Regions from separate parts of the Comamonas thiooxydans genome, predicted to be linked through region 2. Evidence: predicted binding sites of a transcription regulator. Region 2 holds the regulator's gene; the other holds the start of a gene.
What was found. Region 2 encodes FNR, which switches genes on or off when oxygen is low (the NO sensors DNR and NnrR bind a similar motif). Its sites were predicted from a motif close to TTGATNNNNATCAA; they were not measured.
Positions count from the first base shown of each region.

Region 1: the regulator FNR is predicted to act here: its motif matches at 3,910-3,923, upstream of CTR2_RS25550 (DASS family sodium-coupled anion symporter).

Region 1 covers NZ_AP026738.1:5,498,051-5,504,571, forward strand. The annotation lists gene CTR2_RS25535 (putative FMN-dependent luciferase-like monooxygenase) at 1-956, shown strand, start outside; gene CTR2_RS25540 (CMD domain protein) at 953-1,648, shown strand; gene CTR2_RS25545 (alkylhydroperoxidase domain protein) at 1,645-2,235, shown strand; gene CTR2_RS25550 (DASS family sodium-coupled anion symporter) at 2,245-3,750, opposite strand; gene CTR2_RS25555 (hypothetical protein) at 4,019-4,336, shown strand; tRNA gene CTR2_RS25560 (tRNA-Met) at 4,421-4,497, opposite strand; gene rplQ (50S ribosomal protein L17) at 4,538-4,921, opposite strand; gene CTR2_RS25570 (DNA-directed RNA polymerase subunit alpha) at 5,058-6,056, opposite strand; gene rpsD (30S ribosomal protein S4) at 6,169-6,521, opposite strand, start outside.
Region 2 covers NZ_AP026738.1:2,145,717-2,152,237, reverse strand. The annotation lists gene CTR2_RS09890 (HD-GYP domain-containing protein) at 1-775, opposite strand, end outside; gene CTR2_RS09885 (sulfite exporter TauE/SafE family protein) at 886-1,599, opposite strand; gene hemN (oxygen-independent coproporphyrinogen III oxidase) at 1,603-2,985, opposite strand; gene fnr (fumarate/nitrate reduction transcriptional regulator Fnr) at 3,254-3,976, shown strand; gene CTR2_RS09870 (hypothetical protein) at 4,040-4,303, opposite strand; gene CTR2_RS09865 (FixH family protein) at 4,568-4,873, opposite strand; gene ccoG (cytochrome c oxidase accessory protein CcoG) at 5,000-6,442, opposite strand.

The DNA of each region.
Region 1 (6,521 bases), 2.6 Mb from region 2:
CCCAGCATCATTTCCATGAAAGCGAGGGCGGCCTGCCCTCGCCCTTTGTCTTTCTCTCGCATGTGGCGGCGCGCACGCAGCGCATCCGCCTGGGCACGGGCGTGGTCACGCTGCCGCTGGAAAACGCGCTGCGCGTGGCCGAGGATGCGGCCGTGCTGGACCTGCTGTCGGACGGCCGCCTCGAAGTGGGGCTGGGCACGGGCGGTACGGCGGAGTCCTTCGAGGCCTTCGGCGTCACAGGCAGCGAGCGCGGCGCAGTCTTTGCGCGCAACTTCGCCGTGCTGCGGGATGCCTGGGCCGGGCGCGAGCTGGCAGGCGGCGTGCGCCTGTACCCTGCAGCCCCGCAGCTGCTGGAACGCGTCTGGCAGGCCACGTTCTCGGTCGAAGGCGGAGCACGCGCCGGCGCCAACGGGGACGGCCTGATGCTCTCGCGCACACAGCCCCGACCCGAAGGGCGCCCCCGGGCCACGCTGTCCGAAATACAGAACCCCATCATCGAGGCCTATCTCGCGGCCCTGCCCACAGGACGCGCACCGCGCATCCTGGCTTCGCGCACCCTGCTGGTTTCCGACCAGCGCGCCCAGGCACGGCAATGGGCCGAGGCCGGTCTGCGCCGCTCGGCCCTGCGTCATGCGGCCCTGGCTTCATCCGCGTCCACGCAATGGGCAACGCGCGTCGATCCACAGGCGCCGCTGCAGCAGCTCATTGAAGCCTATGACGTGCATGTGGGCACGCCCGAGGAGGTGATCGCCTCGCTGCGCGCCGACACGGCGCTGGCGCAAGCCACCGACATCGTGTTTCAGGTCCACTCCATTGACCCGCCGCACCAAGCCATTCTGCGCTCGATTGAGCTGACGGCATCCGTCGTGGCACCGGCTCTGGGCTGGCGCCGCAGCGAGACTCCCGCCAGCGCTTCCCACCCCCTAGTCCGGACCGAACTGCTTCAAGCTGCATGACCATGAGCAACACCGCACAGACCCGCTTTCCTGAAGATGTGATCGACCATCTCGCCGATATCGCTGCCGGCAGCTCGCTGGATCAGGTGCGCCGCCACCGCAGCGAGGCGCGCACCCAGGCCCAGCAAAGCTTTGCCGCGCTGTTCACCCCCGCCGAGCCCGTGCCCGGCGCGGTCTCGCTGCGCGAGCGCCTGACGCTGGCCGCCTTCACGGCAGGCCTGCATGGCGAGCCCCGCAGCACGGCCTTCTACACACGCGCCCTGGCGGCCGAGGATGCCGATCTGGCCGATGCCGTGAGCTCGGAAGTGGTGCGCGGGCGCGCTGCCAGCCTGCAGGCCGGCAGCGGCCCGCACGGTCCCTACGGAATCTATCCGGCCGGCCCCTTGAGCCGCGAGGACCAGAGCGGCCCCAGCTACGCCGTGGATCCGGCTCATGCGGCTTTGCTGGGCCCGCGCCTGAGCGCCGCGCTGGCCCATGCCCATCTGCTGGCCTACCACCCACGCGATGCGAGTGCCCAGGCCTTGCTGGCGCTGCAGCAGGCCGGCTGGAGCGAGACCGATATCGTCATCCTGTCCCAGCTCGCCTCTTTCCTGTCCTTCCAGATCCGCCTCGTGGCGGGGCTGCGCGTGCTTGGCGCACGAGCTGCAGTCACCACGGCATCTTCCCCCATCGCCCTGCAAGCCCAGCCATGACCACCACGCACAACATCTCCCCCCAGGTCTTCACCCAGGAACAGCTTGACTGGCAGCCATGGATAGCTCCTCTGCAGGAGAGCGAGCTGAGCGAGCGCCACCATGCGGGACTGGTGGACGCGGCGCGCGCGCGTTCACCCTATTTCCGGCTGCTGGCACGCGACCCCGACACGCTGGGAGCACGCACACGCACCGACAAGGACATCTTCTACAACCCCGATGCCGGCTTGCCGCGCGCCGAGCGCGAACTGGCAGCCGCTGCAACCTCACGCACCAACGGCTGCATCTACTGTGCTTCGGTACATGCGCGCTTTGCGACACATTTCTCGCATCGCGCTGCCGATGTGCAGCGCCTGCTCGATGAAGGTCCGGGCAGCGATCTGGGTCCGCGCTGGAACGCCATCGTCGCCGCCGCCGTGGCCTTGACGCAGACACCGCCTGCGCTGGAATCTAGTCATATCGATGCGCTGCGCGCTGCCGGTCTCGACGACGCGGCCATCTCCGATGCGCTGCAGGGCACGGCCTTCTTCAACTGGGCCAACCGGCTCATGCTGTCCCTGGGCGAACCCCTGCGAACAGCCGGCTGACATGGCTGCTCACCACAACCCCAGCAACTTCCACCAGGCACTGCCGACGACAGCGAAGATCAGCAACTCCAGCACGCACATCGCGGCCCCCACGCGCCACCAGACACCCAGCGTCACATAGCCGCTACCGAAGATGATGGGAGATGTGCCAGTCGCGTAATGCGTCAGCGTCATCATGATGGCCGAACCGGCCGTCATCATCAGCATGAAGGGGACGACATAGTCGGCCGGGATCAGTTGCGCCCCCACGGTCAGAAAGGCCAGCATCATGGCACTGATATGGGCCGTGGTGCTGGCGAACAGATAGTGCGAGAAGACGAAGACGCCCACCAGGATCGCCGCCACGGGCAGCCAGTCCAGGCCGCTGGCGACGATGGCGCTCTTCAGGCCATCGGCAAACCAGGCAACCACACCGAGCTTGTTGAGCTGCTCGGCCAGCATGACCAGGGCACCGAACCAGATCAGGGTGTCCCAGGCGCTTTTCTCGGACAGCACATCATCCCAATCGATGGTCCCCGTGATGATCAGGGCAAACAAACCGAGAAAAGCCACCACGGTTGGGTCCAGCGTGAAAGCCGGGCCGAACAGCATTTGCGGCACATTCGCCCACAGCAACAGCATCACGCCAAAAGTCCCGAGCATCACCCGCTCCTTGCCTGACAGCGGGCCCATGCCTGCCATCTCGGCGCGCGCGTACTCCACGGCATTGGGCGTGGCCTTGAGCTCGGGTGGCGAAAGCAGATAGATTGCCAACGGCATCAACAGCAGACACAGCAGCCCTGGCAGCAGCATGTACAGAGCCCAACTTGTCCAGCTCAGGTGCAGGGACTGACCCGTGGCCTTGGCGACCAGATCCACGACCAGCGGATTGGGCGCCGTTGCGGTCAGGAACATGGCCGAAGTGATCGGATTGGAATGGTAGTTGACCAGCGCCAGATAGGTCCCGACCTTGCCCTGGGTTCCCTTGGCCGGGTCCGATTCGAAGGCGTTGGCGATGGACTTCATGATCGGGTGCACGATGCCGCCACCGCGTGCCGTGTTACTGGGTGTGAACGGGGCCAGTACCAGCTCGCAGATCGCGAGTCCGTAACCTATGCCTATGGTGCGCTTGCCCATCAACGCAATGAACAGCAATCCGATGCGGTTGCCGAGCCCCGTCTTCTTGAGACCGCGCGAGATCAGAACCGCCACCACGATCAACCAGATCAGGGGATTCGCAAAGCTGCTCAGCGCATCCGTGATCGCCCCCTTGGAGGAACTGGAGGTCACCTGGGACAGCGACACGATGACAATCGCCATCAATGCCATCACGCCTATGGGCATGACCTTGAGGATGATCGCCACGATGGTCGTCAGAAAGATGGCCACCAGTTGCCAGGCCTTGCTGTCCAGTCCCGCAGGCACCGGCGTCAGCAGCAGACCGGTCAGTACCAGGGTGGAAATCAGTGCAGGCACGACCCGAAACGGAACGGCCGATTTGAAGTAACGGAACATCGAGACGATCTTCTCGAACATAGAAGTCCTTTTCTTTACCTGCAGCGCATCGAGACACCATACCTCAGCCCAGCAAAAGCCAGAAGTCCCCGACGGACATTGGCGCTCGGGTCACAGACTGGCATCATGATGCAGTGCCGCATGGCTTCGACTCCAGGCCGACTTTTACGTTACCAAAGTTTGATCGACGGCAAGACTTGCAGAAGCAAAACCAATGGCAAGACCTCGTGCATGCCAGTATTCAAGCACTGGGCACATGCCCATGGATTCAGCAGGAGAGACACCCTAAATGCCAGCGAACCGATTCCTGCCCGATGAATGGGAAAGCCGCCTTGAGGAAATAGACCTGGAGATCCTGCATCAGGCAGCTATCTGCAAGATCCGGCTGCTTGAGCCCGGTGCCGTGGAGCGCGTGCTGGCCAACGATGCCGGCATCTGCGGGGCGACGCATGAGACGGCATTCCAGACCTTGCGCGGACTGCTCTATCTGCACTACACCGAAGTTCTGCATATCAGCGAGGTGCTGAGCCCGGAAATCGCCCAGGTGATCGCCAGCCGGGTGCGCGAGCATCTGAGCCGGCGCTCGGGCACGCAGTCGGGGGTATGACGAGCTAAGGCCGGAGCCGCCTTCCGGTCCATGGAAAAAATGGTCAAAAAAAAAGGTCACGACATTGTCGTGACCTTTTCAATTTGGTTGCGCGAGAAGGATTTGAACCTCCGACCTTTGGGTTATGAGCCCAACGAGCTACCAGACTGCTCCATCGCGCGGTATTTCCAAATTATAGCAGGCTTTGCAGCCTGCCCTGGCTTATTCAGCTGCTGCAGCGGCTTCTTCAGCGCGCTCGACCAGCTCCACATAGGCCATGGGAGCGTTGTCGCCCACGCGGAAGCCCATCTTCAGGATACGTGTGTAGCCACCGGGACGCTGAGCGTTGCGGGGACCCAGCACGTTGAACAGCTTGGTCACGCTGTCGCGGTCGCGCAGACGGTCGAAAGCCAGACGGCGGTTAGCCACGGTATCAACCTTGGCCAGAGTGATCATGGGCTCGATGACGCGACGCAGTTCCTTGGCCTTGGGGACCGTGGTCTTGATTGCTTCGTGCTCGATCAGCGAGTTCATCATGTTCTGCAGCATTGCCTTGCGGTGTGCAGAAGTGCGGTTCAGTTTGCGGAGGCCGTTGCCGTGACGCATGGTGCTTTTCCTTTGCTCCCCGTTTTTATCCGGAGATCTTTTCTAAATTAAATCAGGCAGCCGTATCAGGTACTGCCCGAGGCACTTGGACTTTGCCAAAACCGATCGATTTCAGCAAAGTCCTCTATTGTAGCGATTAACGCTTTTCCAGGCCAGCTGGTGGCCAGTTCTCGAGCTTCATGCCCAGCGTCAGACCACGGGAAGCCAGAACTTCCTTGATCTCGTTGAGCGACTTACGACCCAGGTTGGGAGTCTTGAGCAGCTCGTTTTCGGTACGCTGGATGAGATCACCGATGTAGTAGATGTTCTCTGCCTTGAGGCAGTTGGCAGAACGCACGGTGAGCTCGAGCTCGTCCACAGGACGCAGCAGGATGGGATCGAACGAGGTAGCAGCACCGCGGCCACCGGCAGGAGCGTCGAACACGCTGGCGATATCGCCACCGTCGAGCTGGGCAAACACTGCCAGCTGCTCCACCAGGATCTTGGCGGATGCGCGCACTGCGTCTTCAGCGGTGATGGCACCGTTGGTCTCGATTTCCAGAACCAGCTTGTCCAGATCGGTACGCTGTTCCACACGTGCGGATTCGACAGCGTAGCTCACGCGCTTGACGGGCGAGAACGAAGCGTCGAGCACGATACGGCCGATCGACTTGGTCGATTCGTCACCGTAGCGGCGCACGTTGCCGGGCACATAGCCGCGGCCCTTTTCCACCTTGATCTGCATGTCCAGCTTGCCGCCTTGCGACAGATGGGCGATCACATGATCAGGGTTGACGATTTCTACGTCGTGGGGGGTCTGAATGTCACGGGCAGTGACAACACCTTCGCCATCCTTGCGCAGGCTCAGGGTGACTTCGTCACGATTGTGCAGCTTGAACACCACACCCTTGAGGTTCAGCAGGATGTTGGTCACATCTTCCTGGACACCGTCGATGGAGGAGTACTCATGCAGCACCCCAGCAATCGTCACTTCCGTCGCTGCGTAACCCACCATGGAGGAGAGCAGAACACGGCGCAGGGCATTGCCCAGCGTATGACCGTAGCCACGCTCAAACGGCTCCAGAACAACCTTGGCACGGTTGTGACCAAGTTGCTCGACATTGATTGTCTTGGGCTTCAGCAAATTCGTTTGCATGCAGACTTCCTCTCAATACCCTCGGCTCGTTACACCGGTAAGGCTGGTGAAGCACCCACGGCGCGATGCCTCGCGCCGTGGGGACGGTTTACAGAAATGTCGCTGCTAAAGATTAACGCGAGTACAACTCAACGATCAGGGATTCGTTGATGTCAGCTGCGAATTCATCGCGGTCAGGAGACTTCTTGAAAGTACCTTCTGCCTTGTCAGCAGACACTTCAACCCATGCGGGGAAGCCCACTTGAGCAGCCAGTTGCAGAGCCTCGACCACGCGAGCTTGCTTCTTGGACTTTTCACGCAGGGCAACCACATCGCCTTCCTTCACGGAGAAAGAAGGAATGTTCACGGACTGGCCGTTCACGGTGATAGCCTTGTGCGAAACCAGCTGACGTGCTTCAGCGCGAGTGGAGCCGAAGCCCATGCGGTACACGACGTTGTCCAGACGCGATTCCAGCAGCGACAGCA
Region 2 (6,521 bases):
GCAAGCCAAGTGGAAAGCCTGACCCATCGGCCCATTCATGATGCTGGGCAATGGCCGTCGTGACGGAAGGAGGATAGCCCATGGATAGAGCCAATGCCACCGACTCTCCGACATGCCGCGCATACACGGTCTCTCGCAGAGGCGTGCGGCCCGTGCCTTGATTCAGTGCATTGGCCGATGCAGAAATCTCAAGCCCCGGCTTGCCGATGTCATGCAACAGGGCTGCCGAGCCCAGATCCTTCAATACGTCATCGCACAGGCCCAGCGTCTTACCCAGCAGCAGGCTCAGTACAGAGACGTTGACACCATGAACGCCAAAGGTGGCCCCCCCCGTATCCGCGAGCAGATGCAAACTCAGATCACGAGCCTGCGCCAGTTTGACGACTTGCTGCGCAACCAGCATATCCGTCGTTGTCCGCGCCTTCTCGGGGTTGGCTGGCAACAAGGCCTGCACGTCATCAAATACGGAAACCGCACCCAGAAACCTGGATTGCACGCTCAAAATGCTGTTGCGCCATGCATGCGCATCATTCTCGGGGGGGGGAGGAACGAGTTGAGGGTCTGCCGCCGGAGGCGCAGCCGCTGATTCCAGATCGCTTCTCGATAGATCAACCTGGACTGCCTTGAGCTTCAGGGTTCTGAGTGTCTGCAACTGCTCGTCATTGACAATCTTGAAGCTGCTGACGGGAAACGGATGGCGCAACCAGCCAGTCTCCAGATGGACATACATGCCGATACGCAGTTGTCCGATATCAATAGCAACGAAACGATTCACTTTGAGCGCTACACACAAGATAAGACATTATTCCGCAGTTCCATGACTGCTCAAGCATGACTAGGGTCTGTTGGGATGCAAACAGCGTCAACAACCCCCTCTTGTGTGACTTATCGGCACCAAAGGCTGGGTTTGTAGACCAGGTCCATCCACAAAGCCCAACTCGCAACACCAATCAGCATCAGACCTGCAACTCTGGTGCCCCACCTGGCCCGCAATGCATTGACATGCGACTGCCCCAGTTGCCACAGCCAAGGCCCCGCCAGCAGCCACAGTGCACCACCAACGGCAAAGGCTGCCATTGACAAAGCACCTTGCCAGGCGCCGCCACTCAAGGCCGCCACCAACACCGCCGAATACAGCAAACCACAAGGCATCAGTGCCCAGGCAAAGCCTGCTGCCAGACTGCCGCCCGGCGCGGTGACCCAGGGCTGAACCCTGGCCCAGACGGAACGCCCCGCCCGCTCCAGCCAGGCTGGCTGCCGCGCCTGCACCACCATGGCCAGTCCCCAGGCCATGACCGCCACATGCATCAGCGTCCACAGTTTCTGCAATGCCGTTGTCTGACTGGTCAGCCAGGACAGACTTTCCATGGCCACGGCCGCAATTCCTCCCAGCAGGGCATAGGCAGCGATGCGGCCCAGATGAAACAGGCTGGTACGCAGCCATTGGCGTTTTTGCAGGCCGAGCACGACAACTGGCTGCCCGCCGCCGACAGGCTTCGCTGCTGTGACCACACTGCAGGGAGCAGCGCACATCACAAGACAATGGGGCCCACCCACGAGCCCCATGATCAAAGCAGTCCAGACCAGCGAAAACAACATGCGCTAGATGATGCGCGAAAAGCGGGCGCGGTTCCGGTCGGCCTGCAAATATCGGTCAAACAGCATGGCTACTCCGCGCACAAAAAACCAGCCCAGGCCAGTGACCCTGAAGCCCTCGACGGACAGCTCGACCAAGCCGTTGCGCTGCATCTCTGCCAGCGCATCCAGCTCCGCAGCGAAGTACTCGCGGAAATTGATGAGCCAGGCCTGCTCCATGGGCTCATACAGGACAGAGCCCTGGCACATGATGGACATGATGACGGCTCTGCGCACCAGATCATCACGCGAAAGCGCCAGTCCGCGCTGCACGGGCAACATGCCGCCATCGACGGCATCGTAATACTCTTCAAGAGTCTTGACGTTCTGACTGTAGGTCGCACCCACTTTGCCGATAGCCGATACGCCCAGTGCAATCAGGTCGCAATCAGGCTGGGTACTGTAGCCCTGAAAGTTGCGATGCAGGCGCCCCTGGCGCTTGGCAATGGCCAGAGAGTCGTCAGGCAATGCAAAGTGGTCCATGCCTACATAGACATAGCCGCCATTCATGAATGCATCAATGGCGCCGGAGAGCATGTTCAGCTTGTCCTGTCCCATGGGCAGGTCTGCCGATTCGATACGCCTTTGCGGCTTGAAGCGCTCGGGCAGATGCGCATAGGCATACAGTGCAATGCGATCGGGACGCAGCTCATTGACCTGTGCCAGCGTGCGCGCAAAAGACTCGGGCGTTTGTCTGGGCAAGCCGTAGATCAGATCCACATTGATGGAGACAAAGCCCAGGCGGCGTGCCTCGGCCACCAGCGCAAATACTTGCTCGGCGGGCTGCTCGCGGTGCACCGCTTTCTGCACCGCGGGATCAAAGTCCTGCACGCCAAAGCTCAGTCGATTGAACCCCATGTCCTTGAGAGCTCTCAGCCGCTCGTTGCTGACGGTGCGCGGATCGACCTCGATGGAGTACTCGCCCGCGGGATCCAGCTTGAAATGCTCACGCATCAAGACCATCAGCTGCTGCAACTCTGCATCGCTGAAGAAGGTCGGTGTGCCTCCGCCCAGATGCAGCTGGCTTACGAGCTGGCCTTTGCCGCAATGCTCGGTATGCATGGCCAGCTCGCGGCTCAAGTAGTCCAGATACTCGGCAGCCTTTTCATGATGCTTGGTCACGATCTTGTTGCAGGCGCAGTAATAGCAAAGCGACTCACAGAACGGCACATGCACATAAACGGACAGGGGCAAAGCGCGCGAGCCAGAATGCGTCTTGCGCTGCTTGAGTGCCAGTATGTAGTCGTCTGCACCAAAAGCCTCAACAAAACGGTCGGCTGTTGGGAACGATGTGTAGCGTGGGCCGGGGATATCGAAGCGGCTCAGCAACTCAGGTGTGACTGCGGTCATAACTGGGAGTTAGGGTGCGCCCACACTCTGTATGGAGCATATTTCAATGGAAATCAGATCCTGAAAATCATGCCCAAAATAGGCAAAAGCGCATGTTTTTGAACGAATATAGGCAATGTGCCCCAAGGCAATCACCCTGTCCTTGATGAAAATCAAGAGACCTCAAGGCAAGTGCTGCGACAATTTGATCCATCTCATCTTCAACCACGAGGTCAATGACCAGCGCGACTCTCCACTCTGTGTCTGTCTGCGCCGTTGCTAAAAGCCCATGAATCTTCAGACCATCAAAGCATCCTGCTCCAACTGCAATCTGCGTGAACTGTGCATGCCCATGGGCCTGGACGATGAACAAATGGAGCGCATTGACGAGATTGTGGCCACGCGCCGCAAGGTCAAGCGCGGCGGGCTGCTGTTTCGCAATGGCGAAGAGTTCACCTCGCTGTATGCCATTCGAACCGGCTTCTTCAAGACCAGCGTGGCCACCGAAGACGGACGCGATCAGGTCACAGGCTTTCAGATGGCTGGCGAAATCATTGGTCTGGACGGCATCGTCAACGACCACCACACTTGTGATGCCGTGGCTCTGGAAGACGCCGAGGTCTGCGTCATGCCGTTTGACAAACTGGAGCAGCTCTCGCGCGAGGTCACGGCCCTGCAGAACCATGTGCACAAGGTCATGAGCCGCGAAATCGTGCGCGAGCATGGCGTGATGCTGCTGCTGGGCAGCATGCGGGCCGAAGAGCGCCTGGCGGCCTTTGTGCTGAACCTGGTTCAGCGTCTGTCGGCACGCGGCTTTTCCAAGTCGGAGCTGGTGCTGCGCATGACGCGCGAAGAAATCGGCAGTTACCTGGGCCTCAAGCTCGAGACCGTGAGCCGCACTTTCTCCAAATTTGCAGAGGAAGGCATTGTGGAAGTCAAGCAGCGCCACCTGCGCATCCTGGATACCGAGGCGCTCAAACGCATCGTCAACAGCCAGCAATGTCAGAGCTGAACCAAGTCGGCAGACACTCTCAGGACAAAGCCCGCGGACAGCGGGCTTTTTTGTCTGCGCGAGTTACTCGGGCAGAGGCTCCGAAACGATGCCGCCATTGAGATCGCTGACGGAGCGCCCCAGCATCACCGTCATCGCACCTCCGACCAGGGTCACGACCCAGAAGGCAAAAAAAGCGACCGTATAGATGGCCTGGCGCGACCAGTCCAGGGGGGAACCCAGCCAGTGCACATCCAGCGGATCCACAAAGGCGAAAACCACCATCTCCATGATTGCCGCCGCCAGAAAGGCCGGCCAGACAATCCACATCCAGCGTCGAGCATCCATCCTGATTCTCCTTGGGCTGTGGGCTTGGTCATATTTTGCACAACAGTGGTGACCGTTCATGCAGGACTTCGGGCATGCACCGTGGCGGGAAACCCTGAATTGCTCTCTTTTCAGTAGCATCCTGCGCTATCTGAATATCAAAAAACCATTTACGTCTACATCAACGTTATACGGAGCATGCGCACCACGCTCTGATTTTGATATCGGCAACAAAAAAGGCCGCAAAAGCGACCTTGGCGGAGCAAGGAGCAAGCTCCGGAGCGCTCAGCGATCCAGCGGATGGTCCTTGGCTGGCGTGGCCGCATGATTGCGGCCGGTGACTGCTGGGGCCAGGCTTTTTTCACTTTCGCTCAGGCGCTGGTTGATTTCCATGCCATGGCGGTAGTAGTCAGGGTCAATCACGGGATCGGGCCTGCTCAGTGCGATGTATGCCGTGGCAAAGCCGGCAATCACCACGATTACCGGACCGGCGATGATGAGCCAGACATGGGCAAACTTCCACCAGGGCTTGCCGTCCTCGGGGTGGATGATCTTGGCCGTTTGCGAGACCTTGGCTTGTGCTGCCGACATGATGAAACCTCTTTCCAAAATTCTGGCCACCCAGGCACACATGGCAGGGTGGCATAAATTGTTGCCGATTGGCGGTGCCCTTGTCCGGCCTCCGTGATGGCTCACGAAAACCGGCAAGACCTGGCATTAACGCGGCACCAGGAACACCGTCTTCTCGGAAATACGCCCTGCTCCGGCAGTCACTGCGTCCACATTGAAGTGTACGGGGTGCGAGCCGGGAGTTGCTGAGCCATACGGAATCTGCAGCCGCACTGCAATGCCGCGTGTCTCTGCAGGGCCAACGCTCACTTCCTGCTCGGATGCGACTTCCAGATTCTCCAGGCCCACGGCGCTGATACGGTAGCGCTGCTCGGACTCGGTGGCATTCATGATCTGCAGACGGTAGACGTTCTCCAGCTTGCCGCCCGCCACGATGCGCGAAAGCGCAGCACGATCGCGAATCACGTCGACCTTGAGCGGCTCGCGCAGCACCAGACTGGCGATCATGGCAGCGCTGAGGGCCACCAGCACGGCTGAGTAGATCAGCACACGCGGACGGAAAATGCGGCGAATCATCTGCACCTGCTTCCACGCCTTCGCCACGGCATTCTGAGTGGTCAATCGGATCAGGCCACGCGGATACTCCATCTTGTCCATCACGGAGTTGCAGGCATCGATGCACAGACCGCAGCCGATGCACTCGTACTGCAGCCCTTTGCGGATATCGATGCCCACGGGACAGACCTGAACGCAAAGCTTGCAATCTATGCAGTCCCCCAGGCCCTGCGCCTTGTAGTCAACGTCTTTCTTGCGCGGGCCGCGAGCTTCACCACGTTCGGCGTCGTAGCTGACGATCATGGTGTCCTTGTCGAACATGGCACTCTGAAAGCGTGCATAGGGACACATGTACTTGCAGACCTGCTCACGCATATAGCCGGCGTTGCCGTAGGTGGCGAACCCATAGAACGCCACCCAGAAAATCTGCCAACTGCCCTGGAAGGCCATCAACTCCAAACCCAATTCACGGATGGGCACGAAGTAGCCGACAAAGGTGAAGCCTGTCCAAAGAGACAGAACGATCCAGAGAAACTGCTTGAGCGACTTTTTCCAGATCTTCTCCAAAGTCCAGCCGCTCTTGTCGATACGCATGCGGGCACTGCGATCGCCCTCGACCTTGCTTTCGATCCACACGAAGATCTCGGTGTAGACCGTCTGCGGACAGGAGAAGCCACACCACAGACGCCCCGCCACGGCGGTAAACAGGAACAGCCCCAGCGCGCTGATGATCAGCAGCCCCGTCAGATAGATGAAGTCCTGCGGGTACAGCACCAGTCCGAACAGATAGAAGCGCCGGGCCCCCAGATCGAACAGCACCATCTGGCGCTCGCCCCACTGCAGCCAGGGCAGGCCGTAGAAGACGATCTGGGTCAGAAACACCATGGCCCAGCGCCACCGTGAGAACACGCCACTGATGGAGCGTGAGTACACTTTTTGCTCGGAAGCGAACATAGGCACCAACTCAGGCCCGCCCTCATGGGGCTCAGGCGTGATCGGTATGACTTTTCGGGGCTTCCCCTGATCGCACGGCATCGCAGTTCCTTAATATTTTTGTAATTACTGAAAATTGAAACGCGAAAAAGGCGGTGCCAGGGCACCGCCTTTTAAAAAC